Regions from separate parts of the Bradyrhizobium sp. 27S5 genome, predicted to be linked through region 1. Evidence: predicted binding sites of a transcription regulator. Region 1 holds the regulator's gene; each other region holds the start of a gene.
The links. The regulator PhoB, encoded in region 1, activates phosphate uptake and scavenging genes when phosphate is short. The targets are predictions, from matches to a motif close to TGTCATNNANCTGTCAT.
Positions count from the first base shown of each region.

Region 2: a site for PhoB is predicted at 2,996-3,012, ahead of WDM24_RS08275 (esterase-like activity of phytase family protein). Genes of this name have one in related genera too.
Region 3: a site for PhoB is predicted at 3,072-3,088, ahead of ugpB (sn-glycerol-3-phosphate ABC transporter substrate-binding protein UgpB). Genes of this name have one in related genera too.
Region 4: a site for PhoB is predicted at 2,080-2,096, ahead of phnF (phosphonate metabolism transcriptional regulator PhnF). Genes of this name have one in related genera too.

Region 1 is NZ_CP147714.1:8,090,276-8,095,572, forward strand. Features, by position in the region: gene argF (ornithine carbamoyltransferase) at 1-816, opposite strand, end outside; gene WDM24_RS38110 (aspartate aminotransferase family protein) at 816-2,024, opposite strand; gene WDM24_RS38115 (GcrA family cell cycle regulator) at 2,521-3,033, shown strand; gene phoB (phosphate regulon transcriptional regulator PhoB) at 3,272-3,982, opposite strand; gene phoU (phosphate signaling complex protein PhoU) at 4,112-4,828, opposite strand; gene pstB (phosphate ABC transporter ATP-binding protein PstB) at 4,840-5,297, opposite strand, start outside.
Region 2 is NZ_CP147714.1:1,737,511-1,742,807, reverse strand. Features, by position in the region: gene hemP (hemin uptake protein HemP) at 1-95, shown strand, start outside; gene WDM24_RS08290 (heme/hemin ABC transporter substrate-binding protein) at 104-1,054, shown strand; gene WDM24_RS08285 (iron ABC transporter permease) at 1,051-2,151, shown strand; gene WDM24_RS08280 (heme ABC transporter ATP-binding protein) at 2,148-2,951, shown strand; gene WDM24_RS08275 (esterase-like activity of phytase family protein) at 3,073-4,425, shown strand; gene WDM24_RS08270 (mucoidy inhibitor MuiA family protein) at 4,560-5,297, opposite strand, start outside.
Region 3 is NZ_CP147714.1:8,952,741-8,958,037, reverse strand. Features, by position in the region: gene ugpE (sn-glycerol-3-phosphate ABC transporter permease UgpE) at 1-666, opposite strand, end outside; gene ugpA (sn-glycerol-3-phosphate ABC transporter permease UgpA) at 666-1,547, opposite strand; gene ugpB (sn-glycerol-3-phosphate ABC transporter substrate-binding protein UgpB) at 1,700-3,016, opposite strand; gene WDM24_RS42015 (CaiB/BaiF CoA-transferase family protein) at 3,217-4,422, opposite strand; gene WDM24_RS42010 (organic hydroperoxide resistance protein) at 4,629-5,054, opposite strand; gene WDM24_RS42005 (MarR family winged helix-turn-helix transcriptional regulator) at 5,237-5,297, shown strand, end outside.
Region 4 is NZ_CP147714.1:2,280,126-2,285,422, reverse strand. Features, by position in the region: gene WDM24_RS10855 (carbon-phosphorus lyase complex subunit PhnI) at 1-942, opposite strand, end outside; gene phnH (phosphonate C-P lyase system protein PhnH) at 946-1,554, opposite strand; gene phnG (phosphonate C-P lyase system protein PhnG) at 1,559-2,020, opposite strand; gene phnF (phosphonate metabolism transcriptional regulator PhnF) at 2,125-2,850, shown strand; gene phnE (phosphonate ABC transporter, permease protein PhnE) at 3,097-3,945, opposite strand; gene phnE (phosphonate ABC transporter, permease protein PhnE) at 3,942-4,826, opposite strand; gene phnD (phosphonate ABC transporter substrate-binding protein) at 4,905-5,297, opposite strand, start outside.

The DNA.
Region 1 (5,297 bases):
CTCCTCGCCGCGATGCGCGGGCAGGCAGTGCATGAACAGCGCGTCCGGCTTGGCGAGCGACATCAGCTTGGCATTGACCTGATAGGGCTTCAGCACGTTGTGGCGGTGCTCGCCCTCCTTGTCGCCCATCGACACCCAGGTGTCGGTGACGACGCAGTCGGCGCCGCGCACGGCGGCTTCCGGATCGGTGCCGAGCATGATCGGCGCGCCGGTCGCCTTGATCCAGTCGCGCATCGGCTTCTTCGGCGAGAGCTCCGGGGGGGTCGCGACATTGAGCTGGAACTTGAAGCGCTCGGCGGCATGTGCCCAGGAGGCCAGCACGTTGTTGTCGTCGCCGGTCCAGGCCACGGTCTTGCCCTCGATCGAGCCGCGGTTTTCCTCATAGGTCATGAGGTCGGCCATCACCTGGCAGGGATGCGAACGGCGGGTCAGGCCGTTGATGACGGGAACGGTGGCGTGGGCCGCGAGCTCGAGCAGCGCGTCATGGTTGAGGATGCGGATCATGATCGCATCGACATAGCGCGACAGCACGCGCGCGGTGTCGGCGATGGTCTCGCCGCGGCCGAGCTGCATCTCGGTGCCGGTCAGCATGATGGATTCACCGCCGAGCTGGCGCATGCCGACGTCGAACGACACCCTTGTGCGGGTCGACGGACGCTCGAAGATCATCGCCAGCGTCTTGCCCTCGAGCGGCTTCCTGCCCTTCTCATGGGCCTTCAGCTTCGCCTTCATGGCGGCGCCGGCGGACAGCATGTTGCGCAGTTCGCCGAGCGGCAGCTCGTTGATATCGAGGAAGTGACGGACCGGCTTGCTCATCATCCCGCCGCCTTCTTCGGCTGGGCCGCCGCTAGCGCAGAGCAGGCGCGCTCGAGCGAGCCGATCGACTGGTCGATCTCGGCCTCGGTGACGATCAGGGGCGCCAGGAAGCGCACCACATTGTCGCCGGCACCGACGGTGAGCAGCTTCTCGTTGCGCAGCGCAGCGACGAGGTCGCCCGAGGGCACCACGGCCTTGACGCCGATCAAAAGGCCCTCGCCGCGCACTTCCGCCAGCACGGACGGATAGCGGTCGACGACGGAAGCGAGCTTCTGCTTGAGCAGCAGCGACATCTTCTGCACGTGATCGAAGAAGCCGGGTTTCAGCATCACGTCGAGCACGGCATTGGCCGCGGCGACCGCCAGCGGATTGCCGCCGAAAGTCGAGCCGTGCGAACCCGGCGCCATGCCCTCAGCGGCCTTGGCGCTCGCCAGCACCGCGCCGATCGGGAAGCCGCCGCCGAGCGCCTTCGCCAGCGACATCACGTCAGGGGTCACGCCGGTGCGCTTGTAGGCGAAAAGATCGCCGGTGCGGCCCATACCGGTCTGCACCTCGTCGAATGCGAGCAGCAGGCCATGCTCGTCGCACAGCGCGCGCAGCGCCTTGAAGAACGCCTGCGGCGCCGAGCGCACGCCGCCCTCGCCCTGCACCGGCTCGATCAGGATGCCGGCGGTATGCGGGCCGATCGCCTTCTTCACCGCCTCGATGTCGCCGTGCGGCACCTGGTCGAAGCCGTCCATCGGCGGGCCAAAACCCTCGAGATATTTTGGCGAGCCGGTCGCGGCCAGCGTACCCAGCGTGCGGCCATGGAAGGCACCTTCGAAGGTGATGATGCGGTAGCGCTCGGGATGGCCCTTGGAGAAGTGATAGTGGCGGACCAGCTTGATCACGCCTTCCATCGCCTCTGCGCCGGAATTGCAGAAGAACACGAAGTCGGCAAAGCTCTGCTCGCACAGCCGGGCGGCCAGCGCCTCGCCGTCCGGGCTCTTGAACAGGTTCGACATGTGCCAGAGCTTGGTCGCCTGTTCCTGCAGCGCCTTGACCAGATGCGGATGCGCATGCCCGAGCGCGTTCACCGCAACGCCCGAGGTGAAATCGAGATAGCGGTCGCCGTTGGTTGCGATCAGCCAGGCGCCCTCACCGCGCTCGAAGCCGAGATCGACCCGGGCGAAGACGGGGAGCAGATGCGACGAGGCGCTGTTGGTCATGGCGTTCACTGCCGGTTTGAAGCCGACAATTGCCGGGCGGCTTGACGCCAGTGCAGCAACGGCCAGCTTCGGAAAACAAAACGGCCGCCTTTGCGGGCGGCACGTACAGGCATTCTATGCTGCGGCCAGTAGGTGTCAATCGCCAGAAGCCGGCCTTTGCCGGCCTTCCTGCGATGCGGAACGAGCGCAATCCGGAGCATTCCGGTGCGGTGGAAAAGCCTCATTGCAGTGCTTAACTTTGTGGGAACATGTGGACGCACGGCCGCGGACTCTTGCGCCAGAGTCACGCCATATTGTAGCGTTTGGCCTGTCGGGTACGACATCTCGTGCGGCAGTACTGGACCCTCTAAGTAGCCTTCGTGTCTCACGTAAACGTTCGGGCGCAAGACCGCGCCCGGCGAGGGCTAAGGGATTCTGGCCGCTGGGATTTTGACCCGGATTTGGCTCGCAGCGCCGCTCCAATGACTGGCCGGCGCGATGCGAAAGGAAGAATGCGATGACTGTATTGACCTGGTCCGACGATCGCGTCGAGCAGCTGAAGAAGCTCTGGGAGTCTGGCCTCTCGGCCAGCCAGATCGCCGCGGAACTTGGCAATGTGACGCGAAACGCCGTGATCGGCAAAGTGCATCGGCTCGGCCTCTCCGGCCGCGCCAAGGCCCCCTCCACGGCGGCACCGCGGCAGCGCAAGGCCCGCCCCGCCCAGCACATGATGCGGGTGGCGCGTCCGGTCTCGCGCGGTAACACCGCGCTGGCGCACGCCTTCGAGGTCGAGATGGAGCCCGATCCGATCTCCTACGACAACGTTGTGCCGATGAGCCAGCGGCTGTCGCTGCTCGAGCTGAATGAAGCCACCTGCCACTGGCCGGTCGGCGATCCCTCGAGCCCGGAATTCTTCTTCTGCGGCGGCAAGGCGCTCGGCGGCCTGCCCTATTGCGCGCACCATTCGCGCGTCGCCTACCAGCCCGCCGGCGATCGCCGCCGGCCGTCGGCGAAACCGCAGATCAAGTGAGCACTCGGGACACTGGCGTAGGACTGAAAAAGAAATCCCCGTGAAAGCGGGGATTTTTTTGTGGCTCGTCGCCCGGATGCATCACCGGCGTCGTCCCGGCGCAGGCCGGGACCCATAACCACGAATGGGTGTTGTTAGAAAGCTGTCTGGCCACTTGCCCATTGCGCCGGCCGCGGCGTATGGGTCCCGGCTTTCGCCGGGACGACGCCGTGTTGCGGCTTGTGAATGCCGCGCGGCCTTACGGCTGCGGCTCGGCCTTCGCGAAGCGGTCGTCGAGCGCGTAGCCGGCGCCGCGCACGGTGCGGATCGGATCCTGCTCGCGGCCCGGATTGAGCAACTTGCGCAGGCGGCCGATATGCACGTCGACGGTGCGCTCGTCGATATAGATGTCGCGGCCCCAGACGCTGTCGAGCAGCTGCTCGCGGCTGAACACCCGGCCGGGATGCTCGAGGAAGAATTCGAGCAGACGATATTCGGTCGGCCCGAGATCGATCGGGCGGCCGGAGCGCGCCACGCGGCGCTTCTCGCGGTCGAGTTCGATATCGCCATAGGTCAGCACGGTGGCAAGCCGCTCCGGGCTCGCACGGCGCAGCAGGCCCTTCACCCGCGCGAGCAGCTCGGGCACCGAGAACGGCTTGACGATGTAATCGTCGGCGCCGGTGGCAAGCCCGCGCACGCGCTCACTCTCCTCGCCGCGCGCGGTCAGCATGATGATCGGAAGCTGCTTGGTCTCGGGCCGCGCCCGCAGACGGCGGCACAGCTCGATGCCGGACAGGCCCGGCAGCATCCAATCGAGTACCACGAGGTCGGGGATGCGCTCCTTCAACCTGGTGTCGGCGTCGTCGCCGCGTCCCACCGTTTCGACGTCGTAGCCTTCCGCATCGAGGTTGTAGCGCAACAGCGTCGTCAGCGCTTCCTCGTCTTCGACTACCAGAATGCGTGCGCTCATCGGTCTAAGTTCTTTCTCTGTGGTGATCCGTTGCCCAAACGCAAACCGAAACACTCAACCCCTGAGCATATTCCCCGTGGAAACGGTTTGTCGCGACGACAATCCGGTTCCGCCGATGCGGATCATGCCCTAGTTGCCCGGCACCGTGGTGGCGAAATTGGTCATATCGCCCTTCGGACGCTTGTCGGTGATCTGCTGGCCCTCGATCATGTAGAACACGGTCTCGGCGATGTTGGTGGCGTGGTCGCCGATCCGCTCGATGTTCTTGGCGCAGAACATCAGATGGATGCAGAACGAGATGTTGCGCGGATCCTCCATCATGTAGGTGAGCAGCTCGCGGAACAGCGAGGTGCAGATCGCATCGACCTCCTCGTCGCCCTTCCAGACGTTCATCGCCGCCGGCAGATCGTGCGCCGCATAGGCGTCGAGCACCGACTTGACCTGAGACAGTACGAGGTCGGTCATGTGCTCGAGGCCGCGGATCAACTTCAGCGGCTGGAAATCGCTCTCCAGCGCGGCGACGCGCTTGCCCATGTTCTTGGCGAGGTCGCCGATCCGCTCGAGGTCGGTCGCGACGCGCATCGCGCTGACGATCTCGCGCAGGTCGATCGCCATCGGCTGGCGGCGGGCGATCGTCAGCACCGCGCGCTCTTCGATGACGCGCTGCAGATTGTCGATCTCGATGTCGGCGGCGACCACGCGCTTGCCCAGCGCGACGTCGCGGCGGATCAGCGCGTCGACCGACTCGGTGATCATGCGCTCGACGAGGCCGCCCATCTCGGCGACCAGGCGGGTCAACTCCTGCAGGTCGCTGTCGAATGCCTTGGCGGTATGTTCAGAAGCCATCGCTTGTCTCCTCAGCCGAACCGGCCGGTGATGTAGTCCTGCGTGCGTCGATCGCTCGGCGAGGTGAAAATCTTGTTGGTGTCGTCGAACTCGATCAGCTCGCCGAGATACATGAAGGCGGTCTTGTCGGAGACGCGCGCCGCCTGCTGCATGTTGTGGGTGACGATCGCGATCGTGTAGTCCTCGGAGAGCTCCTGGATCAGCTCCTCGACCTTGGCGGTCGAGATCGGGTCGAGCGCCGAGCACGGCTCGTCGAACAGGATCACCTCGGGACGCACCGCCACGGTGCGCGCGATGCACAGCCGCTGCTGCTGGCCGCCGGAGAGCGACAGGCCGGAGGCGTTCAGCTTGTCCTTGACCTCGTTCCACAGCGCGCCGCCGCGCAGCGCCTTCTCGACCCGGTCGTCCATCTCGGACTTCGAGATCTTCTCGTAGAGGCGGATGCCGAAGGCGATGTTCTCGTAGATCG
Region 2 (5,297 bases), 2.8 Mb from region 1:
TGTTCTCGACGGAGCGCGAGATCATCATCGTGCATGGCGAAGAGCATTACCGGCTGCGGTTGACCTCGCAGAACAAACTGATCCTCACCAAGTGACGGCCCCGATGACAATTTGTCGCACGCTCGCTCTGCTCGCATTCTCCTGTTGGCTGCCATCAGGCGCGGCTATTGCCGAGGGCATCACCGTGCACGACGCGCGCGACCGCGACGTCGTGATCGACGATCCCACACGGATCGTCTCGATCGGCGGTGCGATCACCGAGATCCTCTATGCGCTCGGCTTCGCGGACCGCATCGCCGGCGTCGATGCCACCAGCCTCTATCCACCGGCGGCGCTGCGCGAGAAACCCGACGTCGGCTACATGCGCCAGCTGTCGCCCGAAGGCGTGCTCGGCCTGCACCCGTCGCTGGTGCTCGCAGTGCAGGGCTCCGGGCCGAAGGAGACTATGGACGTGCTGGAGGCGGCCAAGGTGCCGCTGGTGCTGGTGCCCGAGACCTTCTCGGAGGCCGGGCTGATCGAGAAGATCAGGCTGGTGGGCCACGCCATGGGCGCCGATCCGCGCGCCGCCTGCCTGACCGCGGCGGTAGAAAGCGATCTCGCTCAACTGCGCGTGCTGCGCGCCAAGGTGACGAAGCCGGTGCGCGTGATGTTCGTGATGTCGCTCTTGAACGGCCGCGCGATGGCCGCGGGTCACAAGACCGCCGCGGACGAGATCATCCAGCTCGCCGGCGGCGTCAACGCAATCGATGGCTACGACGGCTACAAGCCGGTCAATGACGAGGCCATCGTGGCGGCGAAACCGGATGTCGTGCTGTCGATCGATCGCGGCAAGGACTCGCTGACTGCTGACGCGGTGTTTGCGCATCCGGGCTTCGAGCTGACGCCGGTCGCCGCCAACAAGGCCTTCATCTCGATGGAAGGGCTTTATCTGCTCGGCTTCGGACCGCGAACCGCGGCCGCGGCACGCGACCTCTCGGTCAAGCTTTATCCGGCGCTGGCGCCGGAGGCCGACAACTTCAAGCCGGCAGCGCTGACCGCGAATTGCCGGCAATGAGCGTGCTGGCCGAGCGCCGCGCGCGCGCCAAGCAACAGCGCGCCGGCATGTCGCTGCGGCCGGCGGCCACACTCACTCTCTTCTGCCTGCTTGCGGCGCTCACAGCGACCGCGCTGGTTGCGCTGACGGTCGGCGCTGCCGGCATTCCGCTGGCGCGGCTTCCGGCCGCGCTCGGCCTGTGGGCCGACGGCACCGCCAATCCGCTGCTCGCGCGCGACCAGCTCGTGGTGTGGTCGATCCGCGTCCCGCGGATCGCGGCCGCCGCGATGGTCGGCGCCCTGCTCGCGGTCTCCGGCGCGACCATGCAGGGCCTGTTCCGCAATCCCCTCGCCGATCCCGCGCTGGTTGGCGTCTCCTCCGGCGGCGCGTTTGCCGCAGCGGCGGCGATCGTGTTCACCGACAGCCATCTCGGCGAGAGCCTGCGCTTCCTGCAGCATCAGTTGCTGCCGATCGCGGCCTTTGCCGGCTCGCTGCTCACGACCATCGTGCTCTATGGCATCGCCAGCCGCGGCGGCCGGACGTCGATTGCGATCTTCCTGCTGGCCGGGCTCGCGATTGCCGCGATCGCCAATGCCGGCATCGGCCTGTTGGTGTTCGTCGCCGACGACCGCCAGCTCCGCGACATCACCTTCTGGCTGCTCGGCTCGCTGAGCGGTGCGACCTGGACCAAGCTCACGGCGCTGGCGCCGGTGCTGGCTATTGCGCTGATCGCCTGCCTCGCGATCGCGCGCGGGCTCGACGGGCTGGTGCTCGGCGAGGCCGAGGCATTCCACAGCGGCGTCGATGTCGAACGTCTCAAGCGGATCTCGATCGTGCTGGTGTCGGCGATGACCGGCGTTGCGGTCTCGGTCTGCGGCGTGGTCGGCTTTGTCGGCATTGTGGTGCCACATCTGCTGCGGCTGGTGATCGGGCCCGCGCACCGGCTGCTGCTGCCGGCCTCCGCATTGCTCGGTGCCATCCTCCTGGTCGGTGCCGATACGGTGGCGCGCACCATCGTGGCACCTGTGGAAATGCCGATCGGCATCCTGACCGCGGCGATCGGCGCGCCGTTCTTCCTCGCCATGCTGCTGCGCCAGCGTGGGCTGGTGTCGCTATGAGCGCGCTGCTCGAAGCACAATCGGTGTCGATGACGGTCGGTGGCACGACCTTGGTCGATGCAGTCTCCCTGCAGATCGGCGCCGGCGAAATGGTCGCGATCGTCGGTCCCAACGGCGCCGGCAAATCAACGCTCTTGCGGATGCTCTCCGGCGACCTCCGTCCGTTCCGCGGTTCGATCAGGCTCAAGCAGCGTGACCTGCACGGCTACGGGCCGCGCGAGCTGGCGCAACACCGCGCGATGCTGTCGCAACATGTCAACGTCACCTTCCCGTTCACGGTCGAGGAAATCGTCAGCATGGGCGCCGGCGAAAGCCCGCGCGCGGCGGCGCGCAACCTCGTCGAAGCAGCGCTGGACGAGGTCGGGTTGGCGCATTTCCGTTCCAGGCAATTGCCGACGCTGTCCGGCGGCGAGCAGCAGCGCGCGCATTTTGCCCGCGTGCTGGTGCAGCTCACCTGCGGCGAGGCGCTGCATGGGCCCGGATTGTTGCTGCTCGACGAGCCGACCTCGAGCCTCGATCTGCGGCATCAGATCGACCTCGTCGAGACCGCGCGGCTGCGCGCCGGGCGCGGCACCGCCGTGATCGCGATCCTGCACGACCTCAACCTCGCGATGCGGTTCGCCGACCGCATCCTGCTGCTGCACCGCGGCCGGCTTGCCGTCGACGGCGACCGCGCCGCCGCGATGCAGACCGAGACGCTGCGCAAGATCTTCGAGATCGACGTTGCGATCGACTACACCGCAAACGGCGTGCCGTTCCTGCTGCCGCAGACGATGCGGCCGGCGGGCAAGGCGACGTAACGCCGCAAGGCTTATCCCGGGGCAACGCCGGCGATTCACAAAACTGTCAGGCGCCTGTAACAGGCGCCTCCGAGAACACCGCATCGTTTGTTCCTTCGTATCTTTCCTTGGGAGACCAACCATGCGCCTGTCATTGCTTTGCTCTGTCGCCACCGTCCTGCTCGCCACATCCGCGTTCGCGCAGAGCGAGGGCGAATTCCCGGCGACGCTGGCGGGACACGCCGTGATGCCGGCGGAGAGCTTCATCGACGCGCCCGCCGATGCCCCTGATGATCTGAAGACCTCGGGCAAGTACACCACCGGCAAGCGGGTCGACGCGATAGGCACCGTGATGGGCAAGTCCTATGAGCGGCCGACCGGCGTGTCGCTGCCGTTCAAGGGCCAGCCGCTGCAGGGCCATTCCGGCATCAAGGTGATGGCGGACGGCTCGTTCTGGGTGATCACCGACAACGGCATGGGCTCGCGCTACAACTCGGCGGACTCGATGCTGTACCTGAACCGGCACAAGATCGACTGGGCCAGCGGCAAGATGGAGCGCCAGGAGACCGTGTTCCTGCACGATCCCGACAAGAAGGTGCCGTTCCGCATCGTGCATGAGGACACCGCCAAGCGTTATCTGACCGGCGCAGACTTCGATACCGAAGGCTTCCAGATCGTCAACGACACGTTCTGGATCGGCGACGAATTCGGACCCTATATCCTGAAGGCCGACAAGACCGGCAAGATCCTTGCCGTGTTCGAGACCGTCGCCGACGGCAAGCCGGTGCGTTCGCCTGACCATTGGGCGGTGCAGTCGCCGGGCGCGCCCGGTGCGAGCTACACCAACGTCAATCTGCGCCGCTCCAAGGGCTATGAGGGCTTTGCCTCGTCCAAGGACGGCAAGTTCCTCTACGGCCTGCTCGAGGGACCGCTATGGGATGCCGACAAGAAGGACTGGGAGAAGGTCGACGGCAAGGAAGCCTCGCGCATCCTGGAATTCGACGTCGCCGCGGAGAAGTTCACCGGACGTTACTGGCAATATGTGTTCGAGCAGAACGGCAATGCGATCGGCGACTTCAACATGATCGACCCGACCCAGGGTCTCGTGATCGAGCGCGACAATGGCGAAGGCACCGCCGACAAGGCCTGCCCGCAAGGCCAGCGCGGCGAGAACTGCTTCCCGGATCTTGCCAAGTTCAAGCGCGTCTACAAGATCGAGCTCTCCGACGCCAATGTTGGCAAGCCGGTGCGCAAGATCGCCTATATCGATCTGATGAAGATCCGCGATCCGAACAAGAAGGCGAAGAAGCCGCTCAACGATGGCGCCTACACCTTCCCGTTCTTCACCATCGAGAATGTCGACCGGGTCGACGAGACCCACATCATCGTCGGCAACGACAACAATCTGCCGTTCTCCTCGAGCCGCGACCCGAACAAGGCCGACGACGACGAGTTCGTGCTGCTCGAAGTCGGCGATTTCCTGAAGGCGAAGTGAGGGGATTGCTCTCGCCGCAAACAACCGTGTCGTCGCCCGGCTCGACCGGGCGACCCAGTATTCCAGAGGCAGTCGAATTCAACGGATAAGCCGCGGCGTACTGGATGCCCCGCTCAAGGCGGGGCATGACACCTCTAGCCCGCCGGCACCATCACGACGCCCTTGTCCTTGGGCCAACGCATCCGCCAGGCGAAGTTGATGTCTTTGACATCACCCGGCTTGGCCTCGAACGCCCATTCCAACACGCCGCGCCTGTCACGCAGATTGGTGGTGGTCGCAGGCGTCGACGACGGCAGCATTTCGACCACGATATCGTCGTTCTCGCTGACCGGGAGCTGATCCTGGATCGCGACCTTGATCGGGAAGTCGTGGCCGTTGCGCACCGTGGTCTTGAACGCGCGCTCGTCGGTCTTCGAGGTCGTCACGATCAGGCCCGCGGAGCCTTCATTGCGCTTCACCACCGTGCGCTCGATCTTGACCTTGTCGTCGGCACCGAAGCCGAGCCGCACGGTCTCGTCCTTGGCGGCCGTGGCCATCCGGCTGCGGCCGACAAAGATGCCGTCGCGATAGATCGCGACCTGTCCGGGCAGTAGCGGCGCATCGTCGGCCTGCACGAAGCTCGCTTCCAGGAACGCGGTCGGATCGATCACCGGGACGGCGCGCACCGCGAGATCGGGGGTGATCGTCGCCGTGGAGATGCGTAGGCTCTTGGCGCCCTCATTGGCGACGACACTGACGCGGCCGGGAATCTTGAAGGTGGCCTGGAACGCGCCGATCTCTGGGGTCGCCTCCAGTTCCCCAAAGGTTGTCCCCCCACCAAAGCGGAATTCCTTGAGCGCGTCCGCGGCCGGAGCGGGTGCCAGGGTCGCCGC
Region 3 (5,297 bases), 860 kb from region 1:
GATCAACAGCGGCCAGAGATACTGATTCCAGCCGAGGATAAACAGGATCACGAACAGCGCGGCCATGTTGGTGCGCGACAGCGGCAGTAGCGTATCCCAGAAGAAGCGGAACGGGCCCGCGCCGTCGATCCGCGAGGCCTCGAGCAGTTCATCCGGCACGGTCATGAAGAACTGGCGGAACAGTAGCGTCGCGGTGGCCGAGGCGATCAGCGGCAGCGACAGGCCGGCATAGCTGTCGAGCAGATGCAGATCGGCGACGATCTTGTAGGTCGGGTAGATGCGCACCTCGACGGGCAGCATCAGGGTGATGAAGATGATCCAGAAGATCGCCATCCGGAAGGGAAATCGGAAATACACGATCGCGTAGGCCGAGATGATCGAGATCGCGATTTTGCCGACCGCGATCAGGAGCGCCATGATCAGCGAGTTCAGCATCATGTTGAGCACCGGCTCGCGGGTCGAGCCGCTCGTGCCGACAAACAGCGTCTGGTAGTAGGTCTCGAGGAAGTGGCCGCCCGGCAACAGCGACATCTGGCCGTTGGCGATGACCGCGTTGTCCTGGGTCGAGGCGACGATCGCGAGATAGACCGGGAAGGCAACGATCGCGATCCCGATCCACAGGATGGCGTGAGCCAGATAGCGCTGGAAGCCTTCCTCCTCGACCATCAGTAGGTCACCTTGCGTTCGACGAAGCGGAACTGGATGCCGGTCAGCACGACGACGATGACCATCAGGATGACCGACTGCGCCGCCGAGGAGCCGAGATTGCCGCCGAGCAGACCGTCGGTATAGACCTTGTAGACCAGCGTCTCGGTCGCCTTGCCCGGACCGCCGCGGGTCATGGTGTCGATGATGCCGAAAGTGTCGAAGAAGGCGTAGACGATGTTGATGACCAGGAGGAAGAAGATGGTCGGCGACAGCAGCGGGAAGATCACGGTCCAGAACCGCCGCATCGGACGGGCGCCGTCGATCGCGGCGGCTTCGATCACGCTCTTCGGGATGCTCTGCAGGCCGGCGAGGAAGAACAGGAAATTGTAGGAGATCTGCTTCCAGGCCGCGGCGAGGATGATCAGGGCCGCCGCCTGGTCGCCGTTGAGCAGCGGATTCCAGTCGATGCCCATGCCGCGCAAATAGCGCGACAGCACCCCGAGCGAGGGGTGCAGCATGAACACCCAGAGCACGCCGACCACCGGCGGAGCCACCGCGTAGGGCCAGATCAGCAGCGTGCGGTAGAGCGTCGAGCCGCGCAGCGGCCTGTCGGCCATCACCGCGAGCAGCAGTGCGAACGACAGCGAGGAGACCGCGATCGCGAACGAGAACACGAAGGTCCTGACGATCGCCGCGAAATAGGTCGGGTCCTTGAACAGTTCGAGATAGTTCTCGAACCAAACGAAGCTGGTGGACAGGCCGAAGGCGTCCTGCAGCAGGAAGGACTGGATCACCGCCTGCACGGCCGGCCAGTAGAAAAAGATCAGGACGATCGCGAGTTGCGGAGCAACCAGCGCGTAAGGCAACAGCTTTGATTGGAAAATCGCTTGCTTTTGCATGGTCTCGGCAAAAAGGGCAGGCCGCGAGGTCGCGGCCTGCCGGGGGATGGCCCTAAAGCGCGACGAGATCGTCGCGCTTTAGCTCGTCGTTTGGGCATGATCTTTCCGGAAAACCGCTTCGCACTTTTCCGGATCATGCCGAAGGCATCATGTCAGCGGACGGCGGTCTTTTCAAACTGCCGCAGCATCTGGTTGCCGCGCTCGACGGCGGCGTCCAGCGCCTGCTTGGCGGTCTTCTTGCCGGCCAGCGCCTGCTCGATCTCCTCCGACCACATGTCGCGCAGCTGCACCATGTTGCCGAGGCGCAGACCGCGGGAATTCTCGGTCGGCTCCTTGTTGGTGAGCTCGAGCAGCGGGGTCTCGAGATAGGGCTGGTCCTTGTAGAAGCCCTCTTCCTTGGCCTTGGCATAGGCTGCCTTGGTGATCGGCAGATAGCCCGAGGCCTTGTGGATCCAGATCTGGCGGTCGGTGTCCGAGAGGAAGGTCAGGAACTTGGCCACGCCCTTGTATTCCTCGGCCGATTTGCCGCCCATGACCCAGAGCGAGGCGCCGCCGATGATCGAGTTCTGCGGCGCGCCCTTGACGTCGGGATAGTACGGCATCGGCGCCGCGGTGAAGTTGAACTTGGCCTGCGCCTTGACGTTGCCGAAGAAGGCCGACGAGGTCAGGTAGATCGGGCACTCACCCGAGGTGAAGCGGCCTTCGCCGGTGTTGGTGCGGCCGGCATAGTCGTAGATCTTGTCCTTCTGCAACTCGACCAGAGTCTCGAGGTGCTTGACCTGCAACGGGCCGTTGAATTCGAGCACGGTGTCGAAGCCGTCGAGGCCGTTGGCCTTGCTGGCGAGCGGCACGTTGTGCCAGGCCGACAGCTGCTCGAGATTGACCCAGGTGACCCAGGAGCCGGAGAAGCCGCAGGTGGCGTAGCCGGCCGCCTTCAGCTTCTTGGCGTCATCGAACAGTTGCGGCCAGGTCTTCGGAATCTCCGCGATGTTGGCCTTCTTCAGCGCGTCGAGATTGACCCACATCACGGTCGACGACGAGTTGAAGGGGAATGACAGCATCTCGCCCTTCGAGGTCGAGTAGTAGCCGGTGATCGCGGGCAGGTAGACGCTCGGATCGAACTTCTCGCCGGCATCGGCCATCAGCTTGTAGACCGGTTTGACGGCGCCGGTGGCGGCCATCATCGTCGCGGTGCCGACCTCGAACACCTGCATGATATGCGGCGCGTTGCCGGCGCGGAAGGCGGCGATGCCGGCGTTCATGGTGTCGGCGTAGCCGCCCTTGTAGGTCGGGATGACCTTGTAGTCGGATTGCGCGGCGTTGAAGTCGTTGGCCAGCTTGACGATGACGTCGTTGTTGGCGCCGGTCATCGCGTGCCACCACTGAATCTCGGTCACCGCAAATGCTGGCGACGCGAATGCAAGCGCGGCAGCGGCTGCCGCAGCAGCGCCGAGTCGTCGAAAGATCATCAAAACCCCTCCCGGTTGGAACGCCATCTTTCGTTGCGCGCGTTAACAGCGCCGGATGACGTTCAAATGACCGTATAAACGAAAGTCATGGTAGGGGGGAAGCCGAAGCAAAGGGAAGCGGTAAAAAAGGCGGAGATTGCGGCCGCGTCCGTGCGGTGCAACGCCGGACGCGACGTTGCACCGCAGAGCAGGCGTGAGGTTTAGCGCTTGCGCTGGGGACCGCAGACCACGCCCTTCTCAACCAGGCCGTTGATCTCGTCCTTGGAGTAGCCGAACTCGCCGAGCACTTCCGCGGCGTGCTGGCTGAACTTCGGCGGCGTGCGGCGCAGGCTCGGCTTGGTGCGTTCGAGGCGGATCGGCGAGGCGACGCCCTTGTACCAATCCTTCTCGATGACGTCGCCGCGATGGATGGTGTGCGGGTTGGTCAGCGCCTGGTCGATCTTCTGCACCGGGCCTGCCGGCAGGCCGGCCGCGAGCAGCCGGTTGCACAGCGGCTCGGCCTCGTGCTGGCGGAACACCGCGGCAAGCTCCGCCCGCAGCGCATCGCGGTTGGCGATGCGGTCCTTGTTGCGGGCAAAGCGCGGATCGGTGCCGAGCTCCGGCTTGCCGATTTCCTTGGCGAGCTTGCGGAAGGTGCCGTCATTGCCGACGCCGATGAAGATGTTGTCGGTCTTGGTCGGGAAGATCGCGTAGGGCACGAGGTTGGGATGCTCGTTGCCGGTGAGCGACGGCGGCTTGCCGTGCATGAAATAGTTCGCGGTGTGCGGATGCATGATCGCAAGCCCGGTCTCGTACAGCGTCGTCTCGATGAACTGGCCGAGCCCGGAGCGCTGCCGCTCCGACAGCGCCATCAGGATGCCGATCGCCGCATAGAGACCGGTGGTGATGTCGACCAGCGGCACGCCGATGCGCATCGGGCCGCTCTCCGGCGAGCCGGTGGCCGCGATCATGCCGGTCATCGCCTGGATGATCGCATCATAGCCCGGATTGCCGCCGCGCGGGCCGTCGGCACCGAAGCCGGAGATCCGGCAATGCACGAGGCGCGGAAACCTCGCGCGCAGCACGTCGTTGCCGATGCCCCATCTGTCGAGCGTGCCCGGCTTGAAATTCTCGATCAGCACGTCGGCGGTCTCGAGCATCTTCATCAGCACCACGCGTCCGCCCTCGGAGGCGAGGTCGAGGCCGATCGAGCGCTTGTTGCGGTTGATGCCGACGAAATAGGCCGCGTCTTCCTCGTGGAAGGGAGGGCCCCAGTCGCGCACCTCATCGCCGGCGGGCGGCTCGACCTTGATCACGTCGGCGCCGTGGTCGGCGAGGATCTGGGTGCAATACGGGCCGCCGAGCACGCGCGTCAGATCGATCACGCGCAGTCCGGTCATCGCGCCCGTAGCCGCTGGGGTATTCATGGAAGCAACCTTCGCTCAGTTGGGACTCAAAACGAGGCCCCAGAGCTAACGGTCTTCGGGCGAGGCAGCAATGCTCCCGTCCGCGCAGGCCCATGCAGTGGGCCGCGCCTGCGTTCGCCAAGCGAACTGGCATTCGAAATGCAATGATCTCCTGCAAATGCAATGGTCCGCCACGCTGATGTGGCGGACCATTGGCGGAAGGCGAATTAGACGACGCTCAGCTTGACGTCGACATTGCCGCGGGTCGCGTTGGAATAGGGGCACACCTGGTGGGCCTTTTCGACCAGCGCTTCGGCCTCGGCCCGGGGAAGGCCGGGCAGCGAGACGGCGAGCTCGACGGCGAGGCCGAAGCCGCCTGCAGAGCGCGGGCCGATACCGACCGTCGAGGTCACCGAGGCGTCGGCAGGAACCTTCGGGCCGCCCTGCGAGGCCACGAACTTCATGGCGCCGATGAAGCAGGCCGCATAGCCGGCCGCGAACAGCTGCTCCGGATTGTTGCCGGCGCCGCCGCCGCCACCGAGCTCCTTCGGGGTGGTGAGCTTGACGTCGAGCGCGCCGTCGAGCGTCGCCGCATGGCCGTCGCGGCCGCCGGTTGCCTTGGCGCTGGTCTTGTAGAGCACGTTCACAGACATGGTGGTCTCCCTTGGGTTTGGACTTCGGTGGACTTGAGTTCGTGTTCGACGAACGGTATATTGCACGCAATTAGATTGCGCACAATATAAAATATGTGGCCTCACATTTAATTGTTCGCAATTGAATCCCGGCTCCTGTGAGCCCAGAATGACCCGGAAACGAGATGGATTCGATGGGAATCATGGTCAGGAAACCAACGGCGGCGGATCAGGCGCTGCGGCTCGATAACCAGATCTGCTTTG
Region 4 (5,297 bases), 3.3 Mb from region 1:
GAACTCCTCGTCCTGCGCCGGTGCAGCGGCTTCCTCGCCGAACTCGCGCGCGCGCAGCGCGCGGTCGACCAGCGCCATCGACATGGTCTTGCGTTCGCTCTGGCCGAAGGCCAGCCCATAGCCGCGGGTGAAGCACGGCGCCTCGGTGGTCGAGCCCTTGAACTGGTTGACCATCTGGCATTCGGTCAATGCGATCGAACCCAGCGGCACGGCAAAGCCGACGTCCTCGGCTGAGAACTCGACCTCGACCTCGCCAAAGCGGATCTCGCCGGCGAAGGGATGGTTGCGGCCGTAGCCGCGCTGCGTCGAGTAGCCGAGCGCGAGCAGGAAACCCTCGTCGCCGCGCGCGAGATTCTGCAGCCGCAGATCGCGATCGGCCGGAAAGCTCAACGGCTCGCGCGTGAGGTCGCCGACCGGCGCGTCGGCCTCGGCCTGCGGCGAAGACTCGATCAGGCCGTCGCGGCCGAGAATGTCGGTGACCCGCGGCGTTGCCGCCTGCGAGGCTTCCGACGTCGCCGGTTGCTCCGGCACAAAGCCTTCCGCAAGCTGCGGGTCGAGCAGGCGATGGGTGTAGTCGAAGGTCGGGCCGAGGATCTGGCCGCCCGGAACGTCCTTGAAGGTCGAGGAGATGCGCCGCCGCACCAGCATCTCGCCGGTGTTGACCGGCTCGGTGGCACCGAAACGCGGCAGCGTGGCGCGGAACGCACGGACCAGGAAGATCGCTTCGATCATGTCGCCGCGCGCCTGCTTGATCGCCAGCGCCGCGAGCTCGCGGTCGTAAAGCGAACCCTCGGTCATCACCCGATCGACGCCGAGCGCGAGCTGTTCGGATATCTGCGCCAGCGTCACCTCGGGCACGTCGCGATCGCCGCGCCGCTCATGCGCGAGCAGGCGATGGGCGTTCTCGATGGCGCGCTCGCCTCCCTTGACCGCTACATACATCGCTCACACTCCGCTTGCGATCAGCCGCGTGGTGCGCGGGATCGCGACAATGGCATCTTCATGGACCAGCGCGACATCGATGCCGCGCGGGAACAGGACCTCGTTGATCGACAGCCGCTCAAACAGGTCGCTCGGCCTGATCATCGCCTGCAACAGCGCGCTGCCGTCGATGCCGGGCCCCTTCAGCTCGAAGGCCGGGCCCTGCGTCAGGCTGTCGACCTGCAGGATCAGCGTGGTCGAACGATCCGGATATTCGCTGCTGCCGAACGCGAAACGCTCGAGCGCCGGCAGATTCGCGGCATCGCCGATCAGCGCGAAGCTCGCGATCGAGGAGTCCGTGACAACCGGCGCGCTGGCGTGAAACTTCAGCCAGCGGGCGACATCCGGCGCCGCCGACATCGCCGCGTCGAGCCAGATCGGCGTGTCGTGATCGAACAGCGTCAGCGCGATCGCAGCCGCGCCGCGCATCATGCCGGCGGGCGTGCCTGCGCTCGCCGCAACGCGCTGCACGCTGCCCGGACGCGCCATCGCCTCCATCACGGAACGGAAGGTTGATTGCGCCGACAGCACCTTGTCGGCAAAGCCTGCGGGCATTTCGGCAATCGTCGTCATTGCATCACCCCTCACCGCGCACCATCGTGTAGAAATCGACCCGCGTCGCCGCGGTCTCGGCGGCCTTGCGGGCGCGTTCGGCGTTCATGACCGCACGCAGCGGCGCGATCACCTTCGCCTCCACCTCGCCGGACAACTCCGTCGACTGCACCATGGCGTCACACAGCGCGATCATCTGCGCCTTCTGCGCATCGCGGCCGAGCGTGTAGCCGAAGCCGACCTCGCCGGTCGCAAGCCGCACCGCCGCGCGCGACACCGTCGCCTCGCCGAGATTGAACGGCGCGCCGTCGCCGCCGATCCGCCCGCGCAGCATCACAAGGCCGTTCTCCGGCTCGCGCAGGTTCTCATGCGCGGGCACCGCGATCGCCGCGAGCCGGCCTGCGATCTCGGCAGCGGCGGCGTGCGCCAGCACCGTCATCGCGGCCTTGCGCTGGGCCTGTTTGCTGTTTGGTCCGGTCGAACTCATGGGCAACCTTGCTTGCATCAAGTTGTCTATGATACTAGACAACTTGATAGCCGAGCGCCATGACTGCTTCGTGACAAACCGACGATTTCTGGTATCACCGCGCCATGAGCATGCAGGAAAGTTCCGGCGTCGCCTTGTGGCGGCAGGTCGCCGACGGCATCGAGCGCGGCATCGCTGACGGCCGCTTTGCCGCGGGCGAAAAGCTGCCCGGCGAGATGGAGATCGCCGAGACTTACCGGGTCAACCGCCACACCGTGCGGCGGGCGCTCGCCGCATTGGCCGAGCGCGGCCTGGTGCGCGCCGAGCGCGGCAGCGGCACCTATGTCGAGGCCCAGCGCCTCGCCTATCCCCTGCGCTCACGCACAAGATTTTCGGAGATCGTCGGCGCCGGCGGCCACGAACCGCGCGGCCAGCTGATCGAGGCCGGCGAGGATATCGCCAACCGCGAGATCGCGCGTGAGCTCGGCCTGAAGATCGGTGCGCGGCTGATCCGGATCGAAGCGGTGCGCCTCGCCGACCGGACGCCGATCTGCGTCTCCACCACATGGCTGTCGGCCGAGCGGTTTCCCGATGCCGGCAGCGTGTTCGCCAACGTGCACTCGATGACGAAGCTGCTCGGGCATTACGGCGTCAGGGATTACCACCGCGCCTCGACCCGGATCACCGCGGCAATCGCCGATGCCACTGATGCCGCGCGACTCGATCTGCCGCTGGGACGGCCGGTGCTGGTAGTCGACGCAACCGACGTCGATATGCTGGACCAGCCGCTGGTGACCAAACGCTCGCGCTTCGCCGCCGAGCGCGTGGAGTTTCTGGTCGAGAACGGTTGAATGTGCCGCCACACTGGCGGTGCACCTCTCCCCTTGTGGGAGAGGTCGGATCGCATCGCCAGATGCGATCCGGGTGAGGGGTATCTCTCCGCGAACACATCGGCTTCTGATTTCGCTGAGAGATACCCCTCATCCGGCGCCGTAGCCGATGCCAAGGCATCGGCGTCCTTCTAGAAGACGGCGGCCAAAGGCCGCCTACGCCACCTTCTCCCACAAGGGGAGAAGGATGATTGAGCGCGCGGCGAGCTAGGCCACCGCCCTTTGACCAATAATCGCAAAGCGTAGCTTGCTCGAGATGAAGTCGATCGCCGCGACTGCGATCAGGATCATCAGGATCAGGAACGACACCTTCTGCCATTCCAGCACCCGGATCTGCTCGGCGAGTTGTAGCCCGATGCCGCCGGCGCCGACGATGCCGATGATGGTGGCCGAACGCGTGTTCGACTCGATGAAATAGAGCACTTGGCCGGCGATCACGGGCAGCACCTGCGGCAACAGGCCGAAGCGGATTTCATGCAAGCTATTGCCGCCGGAGGCGCGGATACCCTCGACCTGCTTGCGGTCAGCCGCCTCGATCGCCTCGGAGAACAGCTTTCCGAACGCACCGAAGTCGGAGACCATGATCGCGAGCACGCCGGCAAACGGGCCGAGTCCGACGACATTGATCCAGACCAGCGCCCAGATCAGCGTGTCGACGCCGCGGATCGAATCCAGGAAGCGGCGCACCGGGAAACGGATCAGGTTCGAGGGGATGATGTTGCGCGCCGCCAGCAGGCTGACCGGCAGCGCCAGCACCGCCGCAAGCGTGGTGCCGAGCAGCGCGATCGACAGCGTCTCGCCGAGCGCCTGCATGTAGAGCGAGAACGACGCGCCGGGATTCGGCGGGATCATCAGCATGGTGATCCAACCGAGCTGGCTGAGGCCCGCGATCAGCCTGGACGGCGAGAAGTCGAGATCGACCAGGCCGTACACAAAGACCGCAAACGCCGCCACGATCATGGCCGGCAACGCCAGCCGCGCCGCGGCGGGCCGGTTGAATGCGTCGGGATATTTGGTGCGCAGCGCGCCGGTGTCCGGCTTCGGCAGCTGGCTCATCGCCGCGTCTCCTTGCCGAACAGCCGGCCGCGCAGCCAGCCGGTCGAGATGTCGATGATGAAGACGGTGATGATGATGGTGACCAGGATGGCGCTGACGTCGGAATAGTAGAACTTGCGGATCGCGACCACGAGCTCCTGGCCGATGCCGCCGGCCCCGACAAAGCCCATCACCGAGGCTTCGCGGACGTTGATCTCGAAGCGCAGCAGCGCGTAGCTGGCATAGCCCGCCGACACCTGGGGCAGGACGGCAAAGCGCATGCAGGACAGCCAGCTCGCGCCGGTGGAGCGGATGCCCTCGACCGGCTTCATGTCGGCGTTCTCGACGATCTCGGCGAACAGTTTTCCCAGCGCGCCGGTCGAGTGGATCGCAATCGCCAGCACGCCGGCCATCGGTCCGAGGCCGAACGCGATCACGAAGATCAGCGCGAACACGATGCCGGGCACCGTGCGGGCGAATTCAAGCAGCCGGCGTACCGTGAAGCGCAGCCACGGCGCCGGCGAGGTGTTCTGGGCCGCGAAGAAATTCAGAGCGAAGGCAAACACCGCGCCGGTCAGCGTGCCGACATAGCTGATCAGCACGGTCTCTCCGAGCATCCTCAGCCATTTCTTCCAGCCCCAGAACCATTCGGGAAAATCGGTCCACACCCGTGCGCCCGATTCGAGCGTCAGGATGCGGTCGAAATAGCTGACGAAGTTGCCGAAATAGGTGAACAGCGTGCGCAGGTTCACTTCCGCGCCGAACGCGGCGATCACCAGGGCCGCGCAGAATACTGCCGCCGCCAGCGCGGCCTTCAGCCGCTTGCGCGAGACCGACCTGCGGTAGGCCTCTTCCAGCATTGCCAGTTGCTGCGCCGGAAGAATGGATACGGCGGTCGCCATCGACGCGTGCCAGTCCGGTTCGGAGTTGAGAACAAAGGCCGGGCTGTCAGGCCCGGCCTCGTGACGTCAGGCGAACGATCAGCTCGCCTTCTTCTTGCGCAGAGCGTCGACGAACTTGATCAGCTCGATCGTGCCATCCCAGTCCTTGGTGGTGGCGGGATGGAAGCCCTTCTTCTGGCCGTCGGAGAGACGGTCGAACGCGGCCTTGTCCTTGGTCGGGGCTTCGAAGAAGGCCTTCGCGATCGCAGCCTTCAGGTCCTCGGGCAGATCGGCGTTGTACGCATAGGGTCCGTTGATGATCGGCGCCGACTTGTGGATGATGCGGAAATCGTCCTTCTTCATCGCCGAGCCGTCGGCGTTCTTCAGCATGCCCTTGGTCAGCATCTGCGCCAGCGTCGAATCGTCGTCGCTGGTCCACTGGTTGGCGGCCATGTCGACGGTGCCCTGCGCCAGCGCCAGAACCGCGTTCTC